DNA from 3 places in the Glutamicibacter sp. M10 genome. Region 2 is predicted to be linked to each of the others. Evidence: riboswitches for the same ligand, from Rfam matches in the RefSeq annotation. Region 2 holds a riboswitch; each other region holds the start of a gene.
What was found. A riboswitch is a leader RNA that binds a small molecule or an ion and turns the genes downstream of it on or off. The one in region 2 is predicted to bind thiamine pyrophosphate.
Positions count from the first base shown of each region.

Region 1: linked by a shared signal. The riboswitch ahead of N6V40_RS06915 (ECF transporter S component) and the one ahead of N6V40_RS17670 (NAD(P)/FAD-dependent oxidoreductase) in region 2 are both predicted to bind thiamine pyrophosphate.
Region 3: linked by a shared signal. The riboswitch ahead of thiC (phosphomethylpyrimidine synthase ThiC) and the one ahead of N6V40_RS17670 (NAD(P)/FAD-dependent oxidoreductase) in region 2 are both predicted to bind thiamine pyrophosphate.

Region 1 covers NZ_CP104918.1:1,410,393-1,412,648, forward strand. Annotated here, with positions in the region: gene N6V40_RS06900 (MrpF/PhaF family protein) at 1-157, shown strand, start outside; gene mnhG (monovalent cation/H(+) antiporter subunit G) at 157-558, shown strand; gene N6V40_RS06910 (DUF4235 domain-containing protein) at 647-898, opposite strand; TPP riboswitch at 973-1,096, shown strand; gene N6V40_RS06915 (ECF transporter S component) at 1,162-1,782, shown strand; gene N6V40_RS06920 (ATP-binding cassette domain-containing protein) at 1,779-2,256, shown strand, end outside.
Region 2 covers NZ_CP104918.1:1,775,526-1,777,781, forward strand. Annotated here, with positions in the region: gene N6V40_RS08710 (mechanosensitive ion channel) at 1-275, shown strand, start outside; gene N6V40_RS08715 (GNAT family N-acetyltransferase) at 359-1,393, opposite strand; TPP riboswitch at 1,405-1,509, shown strand; gene N6V40_RS17670 (NAD(P)/FAD-dependent oxidoreductase) at 1,507-2,205, shown strand; gene N6V40_RS17675 (FAD-dependent oxidoreductase) at 2,178-2,256, shown strand, end outside.
Region 3 covers NZ_CP104918.1:1,561,864-1,564,119, forward strand. Annotated here, with positions in the region: gene thiC (phosphomethylpyrimidine synthase ThiC) at 1-1,240, opposite strand, end outside; TPP riboswitch at 1,236-1,345, opposite strand; tRNA gene N6V40_RS07655 (tRNA-Thr) at 1,521-1,591, opposite strand; tRNA gene N6V40_RS07660 (tRNA-Thr) at 2,111-2,182, shown strand; tRNA gene N6V40_RS07665 (tRNA-Met) at 2,230-2,256, shown strand, end outside.

The DNA.
Region 1 (2,256 bases), 370 kb from region 2:
GGACGTGATGCTGCTGATCATTTCCGTGGCGTTGTGCTTGGAAATGGTCTTCAACCGCCACACCGACTACCTGTTGTTTGTCGTTGTTGCGTGCACCTTGGGCTTCATTGGCTCGGTTACGGTGTCGCGGTACGTCTCGGATCAGAGGAACGCCTAATGGAATTGTTCCTCGATATTCTTGTCGCCGTCCTGCTGATCACCGGCTGCCTCATGTCGCTGATTGCCGGTATCGGTCTGCTTTCATTCCCCGACATGCTCACTCGGATGCACGCCGCCACCAAACCGCAAGTACTTGGCTTTCTGCTGATCTTCACCGCGCTAGCAATTCACTTGCGTAGCTGGAGTGTGGTTCCAGTATTGTTCCTGGCTTGGGGGATGCAGCTACTGACCGCTCCCGTATCCGCACATATGATTGGGCGCGCTGGTTACCGAACCAAGCACGCTGCCAAACAATCTCTCTACGCCGATGAACTGAGGCAAGTAGTGGACACGGTATCTGACGCACCGGCCACCGCGTCTGTTGAAGTCTCCAGCGAAGAGTCGAAGGACTCAAAGTAAAACTGAGCAGTGAAAAACTGAGCAGTGTAAAACTGAACAAAACAAAAAGGAACGGCCCACCATTGGTGGGCCGTTCCTTGAGCATTAGCTACTTGCTGAACCGTGCGACAACCTTGTTGGTGCCACGGTCTGCCAAGACCTGGATGGTCGCTGCGACAATCGATGAGAAGATCGCGAATCCGAGCGCCTGACGGAATGAAGCCTCAGCAGCTTCTTCGCTACCCTTGCGGGGAGCCTTATTTCCGGTGACGCCCTTCCACAGCTGATCAACTAGCTTGCTGCCGAGCAAACCGGCGCCAATCGAAATTCCGGTGGTGGCAAGTTTCTGTACTGTGTTCATATTGCCCTCGCTTCAACGTCGTAACTTATCTTTCCTCTGCCCAGCATACCTGCGGTAAGGTGGGGGAGCAGTAATTTTTCCGACAGGGGAGCGTCAGACTTCAAAAAGAAGTCGCCAAGACGCTGAGAGTGCGATAGATCGCAGACCCTCGAACCTGCTCCGGCTAGTACCGGCGAAGGAAGTCGAGCATCTCGGATGCGGACGGGTGTAGCACTATGCCATCAGTCCGTACATCTCCCCTCCTAAATATAGGAGGACCACCCATGAACCAAGTAGCCGCAAAACAGCGAACCAGCTGGCGCGTTGTCGACATCGTCGTAGCCTCAGTAATCGCCGTAGCCTCAGGAGTGATCTTCTGGGCTTGGAGCGCAGGCATGCCGCTGTTCTCGCTAGCTTTTGTTGCCTTCCCACCTGCCGCTGCACTGCTGACTGGCGTATGGCTCTTCCCAGCGGTACTCGGTGCCCTGATCATCCGCAAACCAGGTGCAGCAGTGTTCTGCGAATTACTGGCAGCCATTATCGAGGCATTGCTGGGATCTCACTACGGTCTGAGCGTCATCGTTTCCGGGCTGGTCCAGGGCCTTGGTGCTGAATTGGTCTTTGCCATCTTCCGCTACCGCAAGTGGAACCTGAGCGTTGCGCTCATTGCAGGTTTTTTCACCGGCATCTTCGCCGGTATTTCCGAAGCCTACATCCTGGCGTACTACGTGGAATACACCTCAGCACTAAAGATCTTGCACGTGCTGATCACCGGCGTCTCTGGACTGATCATCGCTGGTCTGCTGTCTTGGCTGGCCACCCGTGGATTGGCTAAGACCGGTGCACTGAGCGCACTGGCTAGCCGCCGTGCTCACCTCGAGTCCGGGAAACTGGACGCCAAATGAGTTCGCTGGCTAACCGTGGCGCTGACGCTCAAACTCGGCGGGGCGCCGAGATTTCTGCGCGTGGTTTTAGCTGGCAGCATGCCGAAAGAACAACTCCCGCCGTTTCCGGTTTAGACCTTAATATTCAGGCTGGCCAGAAAGTACTTCTTGTTGGTCCTTCCGGTGCGGGAAAGTCGACCTTGCTACATGCTCTGGCGGGGTTGTTGGAAGTCGACGAGTCGCAGCAAATGCGTGGCGAGCTACTCATTGACGGGGCAGATGCCTTTGCTCGCCAACGCCCGGTTGGGCTGATGCAGCAAGACCCGGAGACCCAAGTGGTGCAGAGCCGGGTAGCTGATGATGTCGCCTTCGGTGCGGAGAATCTTGCTGTAGATCCCGAGGTGATCCGTGAGCGCATCCCAGAAGTATTGGACGCTGTAGGTCTAGGCATGCTCTCCTTTGACCACCGGACCCAAGAACTATCCGGAGGACAGA
Region 2 (2,256 bases):
TCCGCTACACCGCAATCGCATTGTTCGTAGCAATGGGTCTGAAGTACATGGGCATTGCTGACTCAATCATCAACATGGCCTTCGGCGCAATTGTCATCGGCGCAGCTCTTGCAGCAGCGCTGGCCTTCGGCCTCGGTGGACGTGACGCAGCGGCTCGTACGCTGAACAAGATTGATACCGACAAGGTCGTCTCCAACGAGCCAGGTTCGGCGCCGCCGGCACCGCCGGCTCCACCAGCACCACCGACGACTCCACCTACGACGCCTGGCATCTAACCAGCTAGATCAAAACATCAGGGACAAAATAAAAAGTCGTGGAATCCGCTATGGATTTCACGACTTTTTACGTGCCGTTGAACTTACTCAGTTAGGTTCAACGGCAATGGAACTACAGACGGGACTGGATCATCCCGAAGTCGTGCGTATGTAAAAACATCAATACGCTCACCGTCAATTAGGAATTTGCCCCGCTCAATACCCTCACGCAGAAAACCGTTCTTTTCAGCGACATGGCGGGAACCTGGGTTATTTGCGCGTAACCCTAACTCCACGCGGTAAATGTCCTGCTCTTCAAAGAGATAATTCGCCAGGGTGGCCACAGCCCGAGTAGTCAGTGACTGCCCTCTAAATGCCTGATGCATCCAATACCAAATCCAAGCATTCTTGTTACTTGAATCTAAGGTGGCGCAAACTAAACCAATCAATCGCCCGTTCTTCGTGATGGCCAACGGACATTGACGTCGCCAATCAGCTAGTAGGGCGCCAACATGTTTACGGGCGTTAGCGGGAGTGCTGGCCTCACCTTGACGATGCATTAGTGCATCAGAGGTAAAGGCTTCAAAAACCGCGTCGGCATCTGACGCCCTGAGCTTTCGAACGCTAATTTCATCACCGGTAGTTTCTACTTGCGCATTGGTGGTATCGCGTTCTTTGTCGGTTGCCGTTGCGCTCAGTGTTCCTTGGTGAAAGAGCATTTGCCAGCGGCCCTGATCGTGGAACCACAGGGAAGTGCGATGACTTGCCCTGTGACCGAAGGTGGACCACCGGAGCAACACAAGGTTTGTTGACAGTTGTGTACCAACAGGGTCATGAACCTGTCCTGCGCTGCCACCAGAATCCTCAGCGACCAACAATCTAAGAATCTGTTCTCGGTTGTAGGTACGTCCGCTGGCTCCAATCTCACCAAAGTTCTTGTGCAATAGAAGACTCAGCTGGTCAGGGTTGTTGCGAATCGTAGGAGACAGTAGCTGCTGCTCAAACTCAACGATGGTTTCCAACAACGTGGAACCAGCAACCAATTCAGCGGGATACTTCGGAAGCGACATGTTTGTAAGTACATCACAGAAGATGACGGAACAAAGTCCGCCGTAGTTCGCTTTTATGAGCTGGGTCATGCTTATAATCGCAACATCTCCGCGGGAGCCTGAATCGACCAGGCTGAGAGGGCACTGAGCCGACCGCTATACCTGATGCGGGTCATGCCGCCGTAGGAAGGAAGCGTGCGCCTATGCATGTCAACATCGTTGGTGCCGGAATCATCGGCCTAGCCACAGCGTTTGAGCTCAGCTCGCGCGGGCACACTGTCTGCATTATTGATCCTTCACCCGGCCAAGGCGCCAGCCATGCTGCCGCAGGAATGTTGGCGCCGGCAGCAGAAACCGTCTGGGGCCAAGGACCACTGCATCAGATGTTGGCCGCCTCCAACAAGAGCTATCCAGATTTTGTGAACAGGATTCAAGCGATCTCGGGCCAGCGTCCCGACTATCTGACAAGCTCAACCTTGGTGGTGGCGGCAGAACCCGCGGACCGTGAAGCCCTACACGAGCTGGTGGAATTACAAACTTCCTTAGGCCTGTCAGCTCAAAAGCTCTTGCCCAGCCAAGCGCGAAACCTAGAGCCTGCGCTGGCCAGAAACATTGCTGGTGCGGTGCTTTGCGAGGATGATCATCAAATTGACCCTCGCTCGGTGGTACGAATTCTTCTGGAGTATTTCCAGTCGGATCTCGTGCTTGAACAGTGTGTTGAAGTGATCAAGGATGACAAGAATCAAACCACGGCCGTGCTGACGTCTTCAGGTACAAGACTGGAAGCAGAGCAAACAATTCTCTGTACTGCCCTAGGAACGGTTAGGGAGTTCAACCAGCTCCCGTACGCCCGGTTTATGGTGACATCCTGCGGATCCAAGGCCCACCCGGCCCTGCATTAGTGACCCGAATTATTCGAGGCATCGTGCACAGAGAAAATGTCTATCTGGTTC
Region 3 (2,256 bases), 210 kb from region 2:
CATAGCCCGGAGCGATATCGGTAACCAGTGGGCCCAGTGTGTAGAAGGGCGCACCATCACACAACTCCTGCTGGCGTTCAACATTCTCCCGGACCTTATGGAATGGAATATGTCCCGGTCCCTCAACCATGACCTGTACGTCGTACCTCCAGGCCCGCTTGGTCAGCTCAGCTAGGGTATCTAGCTCAGCGAACTGCGCGGCGTCATTGGCATCAGCAATGGAGCCGGGACGAAGCCCGTCACCCAGTGAGAAAGCAACGTCGTACTGTGCGAAGATTTCGCAGAGCTCATCAAAGTGCGTGTACAAGAAATTCTCTTCGTGATGTGCCAAGCACCAGCCGGCCATGATGGACCCACCGCGCGAGACAATGCCGGTAACCCGGTTGGCAGTCAAAGGAACATAACGCAAGAGCACGCCAGCGTGAATGGTCATATAGTCCACGCCCTGCTCACACTGTTCAATGACGGTATCGCGGAAGATCTCCCAGGTCAGTGCGTTGGCTTCGCCATTGACCTTTTCCAAGGCTTGGTAGATGGGCACCGTTCCGATGGGCACCGGTGAATTGCGGATGATCCACTCACGAGTGGTGTGGATGTCATCACCGGTGGATAGATCCATGACGGTGTCTGCACCCCATTTGGCGGCCCACTGCAGCTTGGATACTTCTTCAGCAATCGAGCTGGTCACCGCAGAGTTGCCGATATTTGCATTGATTTTCACCAAGAAGGCTTTGCCGATAATCATCGGTTCAGATTCCGGGTGATTGATATTGGACGGAATGATTGCTCGCCCGGCCGCCAGCTCGCTGCGCACCAGTTCTACATCGCACTCTTCGCGAACCGCTACATATCGCATTTCAGGGGTGATCACCCCAGCTCGTGCGTAGTGCATTTGGGTTACTGTGGCCCCCTGAACTGCACGTAGTTGTGGCGCCGTGCGTCCGGCCCATTCATCGCTGGCAGTTCCTCGGCGGACCGCTGAGCGCCCGTCATCGTGCAGATTGCGTTCGCGGCCTTCATAGACCGCAACGTCTGCTCGTTCCATGATCCACGGTTCCCGAAAAGGATTCAGTCCCTGAGTTGGTTCGCTACCTGGACCACTGGTGCGATACACCCGTAGCGGTTCATTTGGCTGGCCATTGGGGGAGTCCGCAAGTTGAATTTGCGTGACGGGAACTGAGATCCCTTCCGATTCGCGGAACGCGAGAGAGTGGGCAGGATGTTGTTCAAATTGTTCCATTGAGAAACTCACTTCCTTCGCCGGCATTACCCGGACAGGTTCAACGGTCGCGGACGGCGATAGCCCGATCTCAGCCCTTGCCATGGGGCTCCCGTGTGGTCGGAGACGACACTAGCATGAAAAAATCGGCGCACAAGAATGGGCGCCAAAATTTGACGCTAGGTCTGAGCGTTGGAAGTGGAAGATGGGGGAGAAGCGAAGTGGCAGCGGGGCCCAAGAAAATAAGTCCAGATAGACGAAAAGAGAGACAATCTGAATTCAGATTGTCTCTCTTATTTCGAGCCCCTGCCGGAATCGATCCGGCGACCTCGTTCTTACCAAGAACGCGCTCTACCACTGAGCTAAGGGGGCAACGAGTAAATACTCTACACAGGTTTTTGGCGATTTCAAAATCCGTAACGAGTTTGTAGCTGACGTCACAAGACCCCTACTCAAGTAGGAAAAACGCGGCAGGGGATCGGTTGCTCGATGGTGTTCTAAACGCGGGTAGTCTGCGCCGCGAAAAATGGCAGACCTCGCACATGTTGATATTTACCTCTTTTGACTGCGAAGCATCAAGATGTACGGATGTTTTGTTGTTGGAAAAGTGATTTTCACTGACTCAAGCGGCAGGAAAGTGGCACCGCTTGGTCGTTAGAAAAGGAACTCGTGCAGCGCTTTCCGAAGGCTGGAAATTACCAAATTGACCACTACTAATGCTCCAGTGAGCATCGTCACCTATGCGCTTTTGTGCCAACCTTCGTTCCATGTCAGCACTACGTCTTCTAGAAACATGCGTTGACTTGGGGTAACGCGACGCGGTCCGAAATTCATTGGAGGCGAATGACGATTTTTCTTTGTGCCCAAAGCCGTGTAGAGTATTTACTCGTTGCCCCCTTAGCTCAGTGGTAGAGCGCGTTCTTGGTAAGAACGAGGTCGCCGGATCGATTCCGGCAGGGGGCTCTGAGTGAGAAGTAGTCTTGGCTTCTACTGGATTGCTTCTCACTTGTGGCGGCGTAGCTCAGCTGGTTAGAGCG